Regions from separate parts of the Pseudomonas sp. Irchel s3b6 genome, predicted to be linked through region 3. Evidence: predicted binding sites of a transcription regulator. Region 3 holds the regulator's gene; each other region holds the start of a gene.

Region 1 (5,418 bases), on a different contig from region 3:
TTTGCTGCCGCCAAGCAACGAACCCATCAAACCGCGAACCAGTTGCCGCCCCAACTGGTTGGCCGCCTGACGCATCGCGGATTTCAGCGCCTGCCCGGCCGCCGTGCCCAGGAACTCGCCAGCCTGTTCGGTGAAACTCGGCTCCTGCGCAGCCGACTTGCCCGGAACGGCCTCGGCCTCAGCGTCGGGCGCCAGGCCCTTGCGCCCCATCAGCACTTCATACGCCGACTCTCGATCGATCGGTTTGTCATACCGTCCGACCAACGGTGAACTGGTGATCAAGGCCGCGCGCTCGGATTCGCTCAACGGCCCGATCCGCGATTGCGGCGGTGCCACCAGGACCCTCTGGACCATTTCCGGCGTGCCTTTGTCCTGCAGCGTCCCCACCAGTGCCTCGCCAATCCCCAACTCCGTCAGCACCTCAAGGGCGCTGAATGCCGGGTTAGGCCGGAAGCCATCGGCCACTGCCTTCAGGGATTTCTGTTCTTTGGCGGTGAATGCCCGCAGGCCGTGCTGGATACGCAACCCCAGTTGCGCCAGCACGTCATCCGGCAAGTCGCCCGGTGACTGGGTGACGAAGTACACGCCGACGCCTTTGGAGCGGATCAGGCGCACCACCTGCTCCAGGCGCTCCTGCAAGGCCTTGGGGGTGTCGGCGAACAGTAAGTGCGCCTCATCGAAGAACAGCGCCAGCAGCGGTTTATCGGCATCGCCGCGCTCCGGCAATTGCTCGAACAACTCGGCCAGCAGCCATAGCAGAAAGGTCGCGTAGACCTTGGGCGCTTCGTGCACCAGGCGACTGGCATCGAGCAGGTGAATCCGCCCTCGACCATCGCTGGCGGGCGCCAGAATGTCTTGCAGTTGCAACGCAGGCTCACCGAACAGCGCTTCGGCGCCCTGCTGTTCCAGCGTCGCCAGGCGCCGCAACAGCGCCTGGCTCGAGCCGGTGGTCATCAGCGCGGCGTCATCGCCCAGCAACTCGGGATTGTCCTTGAGGTGATTGAGCAGCGCCTTGAGGTCCTTGAGGTCCAGTAACAACAACCCTTCGCGGTCCGCCACCTTGAACGCGGCATAGAGCGCCGACTGCTGGCTGTCGGTCAGCTCCAGCAGGCTGCCCAACAGCAACGGCCCCATTTCACTCAAGGTAGTGCGCAATGGATGGCCGGACTGACCATGGATATCCCACAGCGTGACCGGATAGGCCGCGGGCGAGTAATCGAGCCACGGCATGCCGGCGATCCGCTCGGCCACCTTGCCCTGTGGATTGCCCGCAGCCCCCAGCCCACACAAGTCACCCTTGATGTCCGCGGCAAATACCGCCACGCCGGCATCACTGAAGGACTCAGCCAAGCGTTGCAGGGTGACCGTTTTCCCGGTCCCTGTGGCACCGGCCACCAGGCCGTGGCGATTTGCCAGGCGCATCGCCTGGGCAATCGGTTGCCCCTTCAGGTCTGCACCGATAACGAGTTGCAATGAGTCAGGCATTTTGTCACCCATGGTTAAGCTTTGGTCCTACACAGCCGATAGAGATAAGCGAGAGACCAGACTGAAAATCAGGTCCGATAATTCCCTAAGGAAAGACGGAAATATCAACTTACGTGAACCAGCGCCTATTTTGCGCGCTTTTTATCGCAACACGCCCCACACAATAAGACCTTAGCGGACACCACAAGCCATGAATAAAAATCTGCGCTTCAGCCACAAAATCCTGCTTGCCGCCGCCCTCATCGTCATTGCCGCGTTCGCCACATTTACGCTGTACAACGACTACCTGCAGCGCAATGCGATTCGCCAGGACCTCGACAATTACCTGCATGAAATGGGCGATGTCACGGCGAGCAACATCCAGACCTGGCTGACCGGGCGCATTCTTCTGGTCGAAAACCTGGCCCAGAACATCGCCATCGACGCCGAAGACACCCAGGTTGCCGCACTGCTGGAACAGAAAGCCCTGACGTCGACTTTCATGGCGTCCTACCTGGGTGACGCCGGTGGCAGCTTCACCATCCGCCCGGACGTGAAAATGCCGGATGGCTTCGACCCGCGTGTTCGCCCCTGGTACAAAGGCGCTGAAAACAGCCCCATGGCTACCCTGACCGAACCCTATGTCGATGCGGCAACCGGCCAGACCATTATTTCCATCGCCACGGCCTCGAAAAAAGCCGGTAAAAGCGTGGGTGTCGTGGGGGGCGACCTGAGCCTGCAGACCCTGATCGACAACCTCAAGGCCCTGGACTTCGACGGCATGGGCTATGCCTTCCTGGTCAGCGCCGACGGCAAGATCCTGGTGCACCCGGACAAAGCCCTGGTGATGAAGTCCCTCACCGAGGCCTTCCCACATAACACCCCGCGCATCAGCAGCGACTTCACCGAAGTCGAGGTCGATGGCAATACGCGCATTGTCACCTTCACCCCCATCAAAGGCCTGCCATCGGTCAACTGGTACATCGGCCTGTCGGTGGACAAGGACAAAGCCTACGCCATGCTCAACGATTTCCGCGCCTCGGCGATCGTGGCCACGGTGATCGCGGTCGCCATCATCATTGCCTTGCTGGGCATGCTGATCCGTATCCTGATCCAGCCGCTGCACGTCATGACCCGCGCCATGCAGGACATTGCCGACGGTGAAGGCGACCTGACCCGCCGCCTGAGCATCCAGAACCAGGACGAATTCGGCCAGCTCGGCAACGCCTTCAACCGTTTTGTCGAACGCATCCACGGCTCGATCCGCGAAGTCTCGTCGGCCACCGAACAGGTCAACGAAGTCGCTTTGCGGGTGGTCAGCGCCTCCAACTCCTCGATGCTCAACTCAGACGAACAATCGAGCCGTACCAACAGCGTGGCCGCCGCGATCAATCAGCTGGGCGCCGCCGCCCAGGAAATCGCCCGGAACGCGGCGCAAGCCTCGCACCAGGCTAGCGACGCCCGCAGCCTGGCCGAAGACGGCCAGCAAGTGGTCGACCGTAGCATCGCGGCGATGAATCAACTGTCGAACATGCTCAGCGCCTCCAGCTCCAATATCGAGTCGCTGAACAGCAAAACCGTGAACATCGGGCAGATTCTCGAAGTGATCACCAGCATTTCCCAGCAAACCAATCTGCTGGCGCTCAACGCCGCCATCGAAGCGGCACGGGCCGGTGAAGCCGGACGCGGGTTTGCGGTGGTGGCCGATGAAGTGCGCAACCTGGCACACCGCACCCAGGAGTCGGCACAACAGGTTCAGACCATGATCGAGGAGTTGCAAGTCGGCGCTCGCGAATCGGTCAGCACCATGGGAGACAGTCAGCGGCATAGCCAGGACAGTGTAGAGATCGCCAACCTGGCCGGTGAACGCCTGAACAGCGTCACGTTGCGTATCGGCGAGATCGACGGCATGAACCAGTCGGTGGCCACCGCGACCGAGGAGCAGACCGCCGTGGTGGAGTCCATCAACATGGACATCACCGAGATCAACACCCTGAATCAGGAAGGCGTGGAAAACCTGCAATCCACCTTGCGCGCGTGCTCCGACCTGGAACAACAGGCGGCGCGACTCAAGCAGTTGGTCGGCAGCTTCCGGATTTAAGGCCCTTCAGGGCTTGCTTGTCGGCAAGTCCGTGCCAGCAGTCGTCGGCGCGGACACCTCCTGCAACTGCTCCCAGAGTTCGGCGGCACCGGGAAACTCGGTGCCGTCCTCGACACTCAGCTCATCCGGGTCGTAACGACTCAAACACCCCTCACCCAGGGTCGAGGGTGCCCTGGCGGTTGCTTTATCCAGTGGATCAGTCATTTTCCCTGCCTCCCCCAGACCGAGTGACGCAGAGCGTCACAGGCTGCATTCCCACGCAGAGCGAGGGAACGATCAGGGCCTGAAGCGATTGAACGCTCAGGCCCTTGTCTTTACAACCGCCGCGTCCGGTCAGAACACCACGGTCTTGTTGCCGTGCACCAGCACGCGATCTTCCAGGTGATAACGCAAACCACGGGCCAGCACCATCTTCTCGACGTCACGGCCGAAGCGCACCATATCTTCAATGCTGTCGCTGTGGCTGACGCGAACCACGTCCTGCTCGATGATAGGGCCGGCATCCAGCTCTTCGGTGACGTAGTGGCAGGTGGCGCCGATCAGCTTCACGCCACGCATCGAAGCCTGGTGGTAAGGCTTGGCCCCCACAAACGACGGCAGGAAGCTGTGGTGAATGTTGATGACCTTGTGTGCGTATTCAGTGCACAGCTCAGGCGGCAGGATCTGCATGTAGCGCGCCAGCACCACGACTTCAGCATCGTGCTGTTTGACCAGGCGCGAGACTTCGGTAAACGCAGGCACTTTGTTCTGCGGGTCAACCGGCACATGGTAATAAGGAATACCGTGCCACTCGACCATGCTACGCAGGTCGTTATGGTTGGAAATCACGCAGGCGATTTCGCAGTCCAGTTCGTCGCTGTGCCAGCGGTGCAGTAAGTCTGCCAGGCAGTGGGACTCACGACTGGCCATCAGGACTACGCGTTTTTTCTGCGCGGTGTCGGTGATGCGCCAGTCCATCGAGAACTCTTCGGCAATCGGCGCAAACGCCTCGCGGAATGCCTCAAGGCCGAATGGCAGCGAATCGGCACGAATTTCGTGACGCATGAAGAACCAGCCACTGAGATTGTCCGAGTGATGGCTCGCTTCAGTGATCCAGCCATTGTGTGACGCCAGAAAGTTACTGACTTTAGCAACGATGCCGACGCGGTCCGGGCAAGCAATCACTAGCCGAAAAGTGCGCATGGGGGGAGAACTCCAGAACTTCGCAAAGGCCGCCATTCTAGCGATTACGCAGCAAAACTGCAGTACTCCCGAACAATCGCGAGATGTGCCCGCCCCGTGGTCGGGCCTAATCGAGCCGGTTTTCCATGCTCGAATCCGATGCCGGCGTCTTTGAAAAACAGACAAAAATGGTTGTGTGAATAACTGTAACCCTCCCCACAGAAGTTTAATTCTCAGTCATTTTTTCATGCCATTGACATTAATCACCGCAAATTAAAGTTTGCTTTAATGTTTACTTGATGAAACACCCTGATTATTATTGCGCCACTGTCTCCCCGCTACTCAGCGACCAACATAAGGTAATCCTCATGTCCCTGATCAACGAATACCGCGCCACCGAAGAAGCAATCAAAGAGCTGCAGGCCCGTTTGAAGAACCTGTCCCAAGACGACAAACTGCAAACCGAGCTGGAATTCGAAGGCAAATTGCGCACCCTGATGGGCGAATACTCCAAATCCCTGCGCGACATCATCGCCCTGCTGGATCCGGAATCGAAAGTTAAAGCCCCACGCGGCGCAGTCAAAACTACCGGCACCAAACGTGCTCGCAAGGTTAAACAATACAAAAACCCGCACAACGGCGAAGTCATCGAAACCAAAGGTGGCAACCACAAAACGTTGAAAGAGTGGAAA
Region 2 (5,418 bases), 190 kb from region 3:
TGGGCCTGCTTGATATTCCGAACGGCTGAAGCCTATTTTGTACATGTCGCCGTTCGCGGCCCGCATTACAACAAGGATTGAGTCATGACGACCGATGGCCAGAGCTCACTCGCGCAGCGATTGACCGGCATTGATGAGATTGAGTGTGTCACGCCGGACCTCAATGGCGTGCCGCGCGGCAAGGTAATGACCGCTGAGGGCTTCCTCGAGGGGCGACGTTTGCAGATGGCGCGGGGCGTGCTGCTGCAATGCATCATGGGCGGTTACCCGCCCGCACGCTTTTACGGCAGTGACGACGGCGACCTGGCGCTCAACGCTGACCCGCAACAGATCCATCGTTTGCCCTGGAGCCAGCCGCCTCGTGCATTGGCCATCTGTGACGCCGACGAGTTGAGCGGTACAAGCTCGCAACTGTCCACTCGCGGCCAGTTGAAAGCAGTGATCGCCCGTTATGCTGCGCTCGGCCTGGCACCGGTGGTGGCGACCGAGATGGAGTTCTTCGTGTTTGCCCCCAACACTGACCCGACCCAGGCCTTCCAGCCGCCTGTCGGCCTGGATGGGCGCCGGGAGAACGGTCAGTCGGCCTTCAGCGTCTGTTCCAACAACGGCTTGCGGCCGTTTTTCACTGAAGTCTACGAATGCATGGCGGCGCTGGGGTTGCCGCGCGACACCTTTATGCACGAGATGGGCGTCAGCCAGTTCGAGATCAACCTGTTGCACGGCGATCCCTTGCTGCTGGCCGACCAGACCTTCCTGTTCAAGCACCTGCTCAAGGAAGTGGCGCTCAAGCACGGCTTGACCGTGGTGTGCATGGCCAAGCCGCTGCCGCATACGCCGGGCAGTTCGATGCACATTCACCAGAGCGTGGTCGAGATCGGGACCGGGCGCAACGTGTTCAGCGATGAGGCCGGGCAACCGACGGCCCGGTTCCGGCACTTCATTGGTGGCCAGCAGGCGGCCATGGCGGATTTCACGGCGCTGTTCGCGCCGAACGTGAACTCTTATCAGCGGCTGTGCCATCCTTACGCATCACCGAACAACGCCTGCTGGTCTCACGACAACCGGGCGGCCGGCTTGCGGATTCCGGCCAGCGCAGCGGTTGCACGACGGGTCGAGAACCGCCTGCCGGGTGCTGACGCCAACCCGTACCTGGCCATTGCCGCCAGTCTTGCGGCGGGCCTGCACGGTATTGAGAACCAGCTGGAGCCAACAGCGCCCATCCAGGGCGAATTTGAAGTGCCAGAAAGTTTGTCGCTGCCATGTACCTTGCATGCGGCTCTTGAGCGTCTGAAACGTAGCCAGTTGGCGAAGGAACTGTTCGGCAAGGAGTTCATCGAAGGCTACATCGCTTCGAAGACCATGGAGTTGACCAGCTTCCTTGATGAAATCACTCCCTGGGAGCGGCGCGTTTTAGCAGCCCAGGCATAACCGACCCGTCGCCGTCGGGCTATCGTTGACGGTAGCCCGACACTCACTGCAAGGAGCCGCCCGGAACGCCGATGCGCCAAATCTGGAAATCCTTTCGAGCGCTTTATTTCGCCTCGCTGATGATGTTGATCGGTTCGGGCTTACTCAGTACCTACCTGGCGCTGCGCCTCGCTGCGGACCATGTCGACGGTCTGTGGGTTGGTGCATTGATGGCCGCCAACTATTTCGGCCTGGTGCTGGGCGGAAAAATCGGTCACCGGCTGATTGCCCGGGTCGGGCACATACGGGCTTATTCGGCCTGTGCGGGGATCGTCGGCGCGGCGGTACTCGGTCACGGGTTGGTCGACTGGCTCCCGGCCTGGCTGATGCTGCGGGTGGTCGTGGGGCTGGGCATGATGTGCCAGTACATGGTCATCGAGAGCTGGCTGAACGAGCAGGCCGACGCCAAGCAGCGTGGCGTGGTGTTCAGCGGCTATATGATCGCCTCTTACCTGGGCCTGGTGTTGGGCCAGCTGATTCTGGTCATGCACCCGGCCCTGGGGCCGGAGTTGCTGATGCTGGTGGCGCTGTGTTTTGCCCTGTGCCTGGTGCCGGTGACCCTGACCCGGCGCATTCACCCGGCGCCCTTGCACCCAGCCCCCATGGAGCCACGCTTCTTCATGAAGCGGGTGCCGCAGTCGCTCAGCACGGTACTGGGGGCAGGGCTGATTGTCGGCTCGTTCTATGGTCTGGCACCGCTCTATGCCTCGCAGCAGGGCTTGTCCACCGAGCAGGTGGGTCTGTTCATGGGCAGCTGCATCTTTGCCGGCCTGGTGGTGCAGTGGCCGTTGGGCTGGTTGTCGGACCGCTATGATCGGGCACTGCTGATTCGCAGCTTTGCGATTTGCCTGGCGCTGGCGGCCTTGCCTCTGGCGATCATGCCGCAGGTGCCGCTTGAGGTGCTGTTCATCGCCGGCTTCGCCTGCTCGCTCGTGCAGTTCTGCTTGTATCCGCTGGCGGTGGCGTTTTCCAACGACCACGTCGAGGGCGATCGCCGGGTGTCGCTGACGGCCATGCTGTTGATGACTTACGGCGTAGGCGCGAGTATCGGGCCGCTGGTGGCCGGTGTGCTGATGAAGTATTTCGGCAGCCAGATGCTTTATGCGTTTTTCAGTTTCTTTGCCCTGGTCCTGGTGTGGCGAATTCGCCCGAAAGCGGTGACCAACCTGCATCAGGTCGATGATGCGCCGCTGCATCACGTTGCGATGCCCGATAACATGACCAGCTCACCCTTGGTGGCGGCGCTCGACCCGCGGGTGGATGAGCAGGTGGTGCAGGATCAGATGCAAAACGGTGCCAGCCCTGAGCCGGACCCTGAGTCCGGGGTACAACCGGATAGCCAGGCCGATGAGTCCGGCACCGACCCCGAGGATCCGCCGCCGGAGTATCCGTCAGGCCTGAGCGGGGCCAGGCCCTGAGGGCAAAAAAAACGGGCAGTCACCGTCAGGGACTGCCCGTTTTTTGATGCCGTCGGATCAGAAGTCGTCTTTGTCGAAGCGACGTGCCTCGCGCTGCAACTGATAGACAAAACGCTCGACCTGGCGCTGCACCAGACCGCTCATGTTGTGAAAACGCACGCCGGCGAAGGTGGTGTCGATTTTTTCTTCGTGATGCAGGTAACGCAGTTCTACCGGGGCCGTCATGCTGCCGAAGGGCAGGGCGGCGACAAAGCGCTCGTAGACCTGGCCCAGTTGCAGGCCGTTGGTGATGTTACCGTCAAAACGCAGCTTGCAGCCGGTTGCCGAAATGTCCAGCAACTTGCCGTTCAAGGGCGTCTTGAGTTTTTCGCCAGCCAGTTCGATGTTGACCAGTTGCGCCAGTTTCAAGGCGGCACGAAAGGCATTGCGACGCTGGTGGTACACCACCTCATCGGGCAGCGTGCCACGGTAACAGCGACCACCCGTGGATTCGTCGATGGTCAACGGGCCGTTGCTTTCCCAGGCAATACGTACGCCTTCGTGAAAGCCTTCGATGCGGAAAGGTTCGCCTGCCAGCAGGAAGCGCTCGCCATCGCGGGGGATCATTTCGTCCAGCGCGAGCATGTTGTTCTCGCGATCCACTTCGACCAGATAGCTCTGGAAACGCTGGCTGCGTTCATGGAACGTAATGATCAGGGGATCGTGGCTCTCTTGCAGCATTCGCAGATGACTGGCGATTTCCAAAGGGGTCGCGAGCACCTTTGGTGGCTGCGGAGCATCTTCCGCGTTTGAGGCGTTGAACACGGCTTTTCAATCTCCAGGCAGGATACGGTCACACGCAAGGCTAGCATTCTGCCGGCATGTTTGGCGCCTTCATAGGGCGCACTGAATGATGGGGTCAGGCCTGGCTGAGTGGGCGAGGCTTCACCAGCATGGCGGTTGATCCGCGAGCGTCGTAAAGGGTTGGAGACTCGCCTCCGTTGAGGATTTTCAACTGATGGGCGGTGCTGGCTTGTTGCACCTGGATCGAGCGGCCATTGCGCTCATTGGCGGCCTGGCAGTCTTTGAGCAGTTGATTGAGCACATCGCTTTGCGCCAACAGTTCCTGGCCAATGCGGGAGTGGGCGGCGAGTTGCTCCAGGCCGCTGCGGTCAGTCGGCAGGTTGAGGCTGGCCAGCACTTCGCTGCGCCGGCGGCCATGCTGCTCCAGCAGAATGATCAGGCCTTGCTTGCTGGCCAGAATGGTCTCCAGCAGCGGCATGTCGCGACCGTGCAGGGCAAGGGATTCTTGCTGCAGCAAATCCAGCAACTGTTGCGCTGGAGCAAAATCGTCGGTGATCAGTTGCAGTAAATTAGTATCGTGCATGGCTGGCCTTGGGTTTTTAGCGTCCAAAAGCCCTGGCGCCGGCCGTCGGCTAGCGCTGGGCTTCGAAGTTGAGCAGTTTGCTGGCGACGCGGTTGCTGTCGACTTTATAACTGCCATCGGCAATGGCGGCTTTCAACTCGGCCACGCGGGCCTTGTCGACGGCAGGCTCTTCGCGCAGCGTGTCCGTGATCTTCTGCAACTGCTGAGCCTCGTTGCTGAGGTGTACCGATTCCCCGCTCTGGCTGGCCCCGACCTGTTCGGTCTGGGTCGACAGCGGCGCGGTTCTGGCGGCTTCACCGGTTTCCTGGGGGGCGCCGGTACGCGAACTGCTCGTGAGCGTGGGTGCGCTGTTTATGCGGCTGAAATCAATGACCATGGTAAAAAAACCTCTGGGAATTTGGACGCTTGCCATGTTTTCGGCCAATCCCGAAAAAACTTTAGGCTCATTTATCCATGAGCGCGGGCGCGTCGGTATTTGCCCTGCGTGAGGCACAGTTTAGGGAATGGGTCGATTACGCGCCAGTGCTCTACATGGCGACTTCAACCTGGCCGGGCGCGGTCACTTGCGCTTTGATGACCCGTTGAGAGTTCAGGTTCTTGACCCGGATCTGCTCGTTCAAACCGCCATTGGCCAGTGCTTCGCCCGGCATCCGTACGCTGAGGGTTCCGCTGCGGGCGGTGATCACGACCTGGTCGCCCTTGCGCACGACTTCTGCCTGTTCCATGTGAACCAGGGTAATGACCTGGTCATTGACCATGGAACGGACAAGTTTTTGCCCGATCGCCTGATCCACGTTCGTCAGGTACCCCTGGTTGATCAGGCTGATGTCGCGCTCGCGCAGCATCACGTCGAAAGGCTCGATGATTCCAGCGCGCTTGAGGGGCCGGGTGGTGGTCACGACCTCGCGGAACAGGCGGACCTGGGCGGGGACGAAGACTGTCCAGGGGGAGGCGCCGTCACATCGCACCCGCACCGTGACGCGTCCCAACGGCTTGGCGGGGCTTTCCAGCGTCGCTGTCAATTCCTTGTCGCACATGGGCATGCGCAAGCGCGGGTCGAGTTGATTGACCTCGATTTCATAGCGGCCTTCGGTTTGACTGGTGGCCAGATAGTCTTCTACGGTGAATTCAAGAAAGCCCTGAGTGACGCCGATAAGTAGATCAGGC
Region 3 (5,418 bases):
CACTGATCGACGCGGCGCAGCGTCAGGAAATGCAAGGTCACCCGGTGATTCTGTTGGTCGCAGGTCCGGTCCGCGCGATGCTCTCGCGGTTCGGCCGCCTGGCAGTCCCGGGGTTGCATGTGTTGGCGTACCAGGAAATCCCTGACAACAAGCAAGTGACCATCGTGGCGACAGTAGGGCCCAACGGCTGAGGTAGTGGTTTATGCAAGTTAAGCGTTTTTTCGCCGCCGATATGCGTCAGGCCATGAAGCTGGTTCGTGATGAGCTGGGCGCTGAAGCCGCCATCATTGGCAACCGTCGCATCGCCGGTGGTGTCGAGCTGATGGCTGCCCTGGATTACAAGCTGTCGGCGCTGGCACCACGGGTGCCGAACATGGAACTCGAAGACGAGCTGCGCAAGACCCAGACGCGGATCGTCACCGCCCAGGCCGAACTCAGCCTGCGCGGCGATGGCGAGGCAAGCACCAGCACCAACCGTCAGTTGTTTGCCGGCCTGCCACTGACGGCGGCCGAACCGCTGATCGAGCCCACGCTGTCCGAGCCGCCACGCCCTGCGCCAGCACCGGTGGCAGCGGCCACTGTCGACGTGCGGGCCTACGATTCGATGCGTTCGGAACTCAATGGCTTGCGCGAGCTTCTGGAAGTGCAGCTGGGTTCGCTGGCCTGGAATCAACTGCAAGGCAGCCGCCCGCAACAGGCCAACCTGTGGCGTCGTCTGCAGCGCATCGGCCTGTCCGGCCCGCTGTCGCGCGACCTGCTGGCGTTGACCACGGACATTGAAGAGCCTCGTCAGGCCTGGCGCATGCTGTTGGCGCATCTGGCGAGGATGATCGTGACCCCCGAGATCGAACCACTGGAAGAGGGCGGTGTGATTGCCATGGTCGGCCCTGCCGGCATGGGCAAGACCACCACCCTGGCCAAGTTGGCCGCGCGTTACGTGCTCAAGTACGGCGCGCAGAGCATTGCGCTGGTGAGCATGGACAGCTACCGCATTGGCGCCCAGGAGCAACTCAAGACCCTGGGGCGGATCCTCAATGTCTCGGTCACCCATGTCGACCCGGGGCAGTCCTTGGCTCAGGCCCTGGATCCACTGTTGCGCAAGCGCGTGGTGCTGATCGACACCGCCGGCCTGCAAGCCAGTGATCCGGCGTTGCGCATGCAGCTGGAAAGCCTGGCCGGTCGCGGGATCAAGTCGAAGAATTATCTGGTCCTGGCCACCACCAGCCAGAAGCAGGTGCTGACCGCCGCGTACCACAGTTACAAGCGTTGTGGCCTGGCGGGCTGCATCCTGACTAAACTGGATGAAACGGCGAGCCTGGGCGAAGTGTTGAGCCTGGCGATCAGTCACGAATTACCGGTGGCCTATCTGACCGATGGGCCGCGGATCCCGGATGATCTGCATTTGCCGCGCCGCCATCAGTTGGTCAGTCGCGCCGTGAGTGTGCAGATGCAGGAAGAACCCAGCGAAGAAGCCATGGCTGATATGTTCGCTGATATCTACCACAGTCCGACCAAGCGGGTTGGCTGAGGTAACAATGACTAGATTTGTATCTACATCGATGGCCTGCCATGCATTGTTCAGTATTGAACGCGCAGCCAGTCATGTAGCCCGCGTCTAAGACGACAAGGTATAGAAAGCACATGGGCAGCATGCATCCCGTACAGGTGATCGCGGTGACCGGCGGCAAGGGTGGCGTCGGTAAGACTAACGTGTCAGTGAACTTGTCCCTGGCTCTGGCAGAGCTCGGCAGGCGAGTGATGTTGCTGGACGCCGACCTGGGGTTGGCGAACGTCGACGTGTTGCTGGGGCTCACCCCCAAGCGCACGCTGGCCGACGTGATCGAGGGCCGTTGCGAACTGCGCGATGTGTTGCTGCAGGGGCCGGGCGGCATTCGTATCGTGCCGGCCGCCTCGGGCACCCAGAGCATGGTGCATCTGAGCCCGGCCCAGCACGCCGGTCTGATCCAGGCGTTCAGCGACATCGGTGACAACCTCGATGTGCTGGTGATCGACACCGCTGCCGGTATCGGCGAGTCGGTGGTCAGCTTTGTGCGCGCCGCCCAGGAAGTGCTGCTGGTGGTGTGCGACGAGCCGACCTCCATCACCGATGCCTACGCACTGATCAAACTGCTTAATCGCGACTACGGCATGAACCGTTTCCGCGTGCTGGCCAATATGGCGCAGAGCCCGCAGGAAGGGCGCAACCTGTTCGCCAAGTTGACCAAGGTCACGGATCGCTTCCTGGATGTCGCCTTACAATATGTCGGCGCGGTGCCTTACGACGAAAGCGTGCGCAAGGCCGTGCAGAAACAGCGCGCCGTGTACGAAGCCTTCCCCCGCTCCAAGTGCGCATTGGCCTTCAGGGCCATCGCGCAGAAAGTCGATACCTGGCCGTTGCCCGCCAATCCGCGCGGGCATCTGGAGTTTTTCGTCGAGCGCCTGGTGCAACAAACGGCGGGTCCGGTGTTATGACAGCCAGCGGTTACAACCTGTACAAGAAGTCGGCGCGTGACGCGCAGTACGAGCTGATCGAGCGTTACGCGCCACTGGTAAAACGTATTGCCTATCACCTGCTGGCGCGTCTGCCGGCCAGCGTGCAGGTGGAAGACCTGATCCAGGCGGGGATGATCGGGTTGCTTGAAGTGTCGACCAAATACGACGCGAGCAAAGGTGCAAGTTTCGAGACCTATGCCGGGATTCGTATCCGCGGCGCGATGCTCGATGAAGTGCGCAAGGGGGACTGGGCGCCACGTTCGGTCCACCGTAATACCCGGATGGTCAGTGACGCGATTCGCTCAATTGAAGCTAAAACCGGACGTGACGCTAAAGATCACGAGGTTGCGGCCGAACTCCAATTGAGTCTCGATGATTATTACGGGATTTTGAATGACACCTTGGGCAGCCGCCTGTTCAGTTTCGACGACCTGCTGCAGGACGGCGAACACGAAGGGCTGCACGAGGATGGCGCGAGTGCTCATCTTGAGCCGTCGCGTGACCTGGAAGATGAACGCTTCCAGGCCGCGCTGGCGGACGCGATTGCCAATTTGCCGGAGCGTGAGCGACTGGTGTTGGCGCTGTACTACGACGAAGAGCTGAACCTCAAGGAAATCGGTGAGGTCCTGGGGGTCAGCGAATCGCGGGTCAGCCAGTTACACAGCCAGTGCGCGGCCCGTTTGCGGGGGCGTTTGGGAGAGTGGCGAGCGCGTTGACAGCAGTGTGGGGACACTGCGAACGAGACCGGTGTGGCGTGCAGCCGCACAGGCTTCAATCCGTTGTGCTCCAGACAGTCGTTGAGTGTTACGCCTGATTGATTGAATGGCGTGTCCAGGTGCTGGGCGCGTTTAAGACTGCTTGGAGGTCGAATTGGACAAGAACATGAAAATCCTCATCGTTGATGACTTCTCAACGATGCGGCGGATCATTAAAAACCTGTTGCGTGACCTCGGGTTCACCAACACGGTCGAGGCAGACGACGGCACAACGGCCATCCCTGTGCTCAACAGCGGCAGCATCGACTTTCTGGTAACGGACTGGAACATGCCTGGCATGACCGGCATCGATTTGCTGCGCCACGTGCGCGCCGACGAAAAACTCAAGCACCTGCCGGTGTTGATGGTGACCGCTGAAGCCAAGCGCGAGCAGATCATCGAAGCGGCTCAGGCCGGCGTCAACGGCTACGTGGTCAAGCCGTTCACGGCCCTGGCGTTGAAAGAGAAGATCGAGAAAATCTTCGAACGCATCGGTTGATAGGTGGTGCCACTGCGCCACGGGGGAGCTATGGAGCATAGAGAGATTTCACAGGGCGATTTTGAATCGACCCTGAAAAAACACGCGGTCGAATTGGTCGACAGCCTTGAAAAGGGCAAGTTCGGCGACGCCGTGCAACTGATCCATGAGCTCAACCAGACCCGTGACCGCGGCCTGTACCAGGAAGTCGGCAAGCTGACCCGTGAGCTGCATAGCGCGATCGTCAATTTTCAGATCGACCCGCACATGCCGCAGGCCGAGGAAGTGTCGCAGATCACGGATGCCACCGAGCGCCTGTCCTATGTGGTCAAGCTGACCGAGGCCGCTGCCAACCGCACCATGGATCTGGTCGAGAGCAGCACACCGCTGGTCAATGCCCTCGGCACCGATGCCCAGGCCTTGAGCGCGGACTGGGGGCGCTTCATGCGTCGCGAAATCGGGGCCGAAGAGTTCCGCGAACTGGCCCGGCGCGTCGACGGTTTCCTGACGCGCAGCGCCGAGCAGACCCAGGTCGTATCAGGCCACCTCAATGACATTCTGCTGGCCCAGGATTACCAGGACCTCACCGGTCAGGTGATCAAGCGTGTGACGCAACTGGTCACGGAAGTCGAAAGCAATCTGCTCAAGCTCGTGCTGATGGCCAGTCAGGTCGACCGCTTTGCGGGCATCGAACATGACCGCGAATCGATCCTGGCTGAAAAAGATCCGAAAAAACATCTGGCTAAGGGTGAAGGTCCGCAGATTCATGCCGATAAACGTGATGACGTGATGTCCGGTCAGGACGATGTGGACGATTTGCTTTCCAGTCTTGGTTTTTAGGTCACAGGTCGTGGAGACGGTGAATGCCGGTCCGGCATTGACCGTCATCAGGACTTACCATTAGGAGCACCCATTAATGAGCTTCGGCGCCGATGAAGAGATCCTTCAGGATTTCCTGGTTGAGGCCGGCGAGATTCTAGAGCAACTGTCCGAGCAACTGGTCGAGCTGGAAAGCCGACCGGATGATGCGGATTTGCTCAATGCAATTTTTCGCGGTTTTCACACTGTAAAAGGGGGCGCCGGCTTCCTCCAGCTCAACGAGCTGGTGGAATGCTGTCACATCGCCGAGAACGTGTTCGACATCCTGCGCAAGGGTGAGCGTCGCGTCGACTCAGAGCTGATGGACGTGGTTCTCGAAGCGCTGGACGCCGTCAATGGCATGTTCGGCGAAGTCCGTGAGCGGGCGCCGATCACGGCGGCCACCCCGCAACTGCTGGCGGCATTGGCGCGCCTGGCCGAACCGCAGTCGGCCGATGAAGTCGCGCCATTGGTAGAAGCGGTGGCCGAGCCTGAAGCGCAAAGCGACTCGGGCGACATTACCGACAATGAATTCGAACAGTTGCTCGACTCGCTGAACGCCGTCAAGGCGCAAGCCGAGGCACCCGTTGCGCCAGCGCCAGTGGTGGCTGCCGGCAACGATGAGATAACCGATGCCGAGTTCGAGTCGTTGCTCGATCAGTTGCACGGTAAAGGCCAGTTCGCCGTCGATGCACTCGCGGCGCCGGCCGAGCCTGTTGCGCCTGTCGCAGCGGCCGAGAACACCGATATTACCGATGACGAATTCGAAGCACTGCTCGATCAGTTGCACGGCAAGGGCAACTTTGCCGTCGAAGCGCTGGAGTCGGCCATTGC

Evidence for each region. Region 3 encodes FliA, which starts transcription of late flagellar genes. Its sites were predicted from a motif close to CTAAAGTTTNNNNNNNNNNNGCCGNTAA; they were not measured.
Region 1: a site for FliA is predicted at 1,500-1,527, ahead of CKW07_RS12805 (methyl-accepting chemotaxis protein). Genes of this name have one in related genera too.
Region 2: a site for FliA is predicted at 4,665-4,692, ahead of flgM (flagellar biosynthesis anti-sigma factor FlgM). Genes of this name have one in related genera too.

What each region holds. Positions count from the first base shown of each region.
Region 1 covers NZ_FYDM01000006.1:123,528-128,945, reverse strand. Annotated here, with positions in the region: gene CKW07_RS12810 (helicase HerA-like domain-containing protein) at 1-1,485, opposite strand, end outside; gene CKW07_RS12805 (methyl-accepting chemotaxis protein) at 1,676-3,565, shown strand; gene CKW07_RS12800 (hypothetical protein) at 3,572-3,769, opposite strand; gene purU (formyltetrahydrofolate deformylase) at 3,899-4,747, opposite strand; gene mvaT (histone-like nucleoid-structuring protein MvaT) at 5,095-5,418, shown strand, end outside.
Region 2 covers NZ_FYDM01000008.1:6,379-11,796, forward strand. Annotated here, with positions in the region: gene CKW07_RS14710 (glutamine synthetase family protein) at 187-1,428, shown strand; gene CKW07_RS14715 (MFS transporter) at 1,500-2,885, shown strand; gene CKW07_RS14720 (flagellar brake protein) at 2,943-3,689, opposite strand; gene CKW07_RS14725 (flagella synthesis protein FlgN) at 3,784-4,251, opposite strand; gene flgM (flagellar biosynthesis anti-sigma factor FlgM) at 4,301-4,627, opposite strand; gene flgA (flagellar basal body P-ring formation chaperone FlgA) at 4,779-5,418, opposite strand, start outside.
Region 3 covers NZ_FYDM01000008.1:193,730-199,147, forward strand. Annotated here, with positions in the region: gene flhA (flagellar biosynthesis protein FlhA) at 1-191, shown strand, start outside; gene flhF (flagellar biosynthesis protein FlhF) at 203-1,528, shown strand; gene fleN (flagellar synthesis regulator FleN) at 1,642-2,472, shown strand; gene fliA (RNA polymerase sigma factor FliA) at 2,469-3,209, shown strand; gene CKW07_RS15635 (chemotaxis response regulator CheY) at 3,376-3,747, shown strand; gene CKW07_RS15640 (protein phosphatase CheZ) at 3,778-4,566, shown strand; gene CKW07_RS15645 (chemotaxis protein CheA) at 4,643-5,418, shown strand, end outside.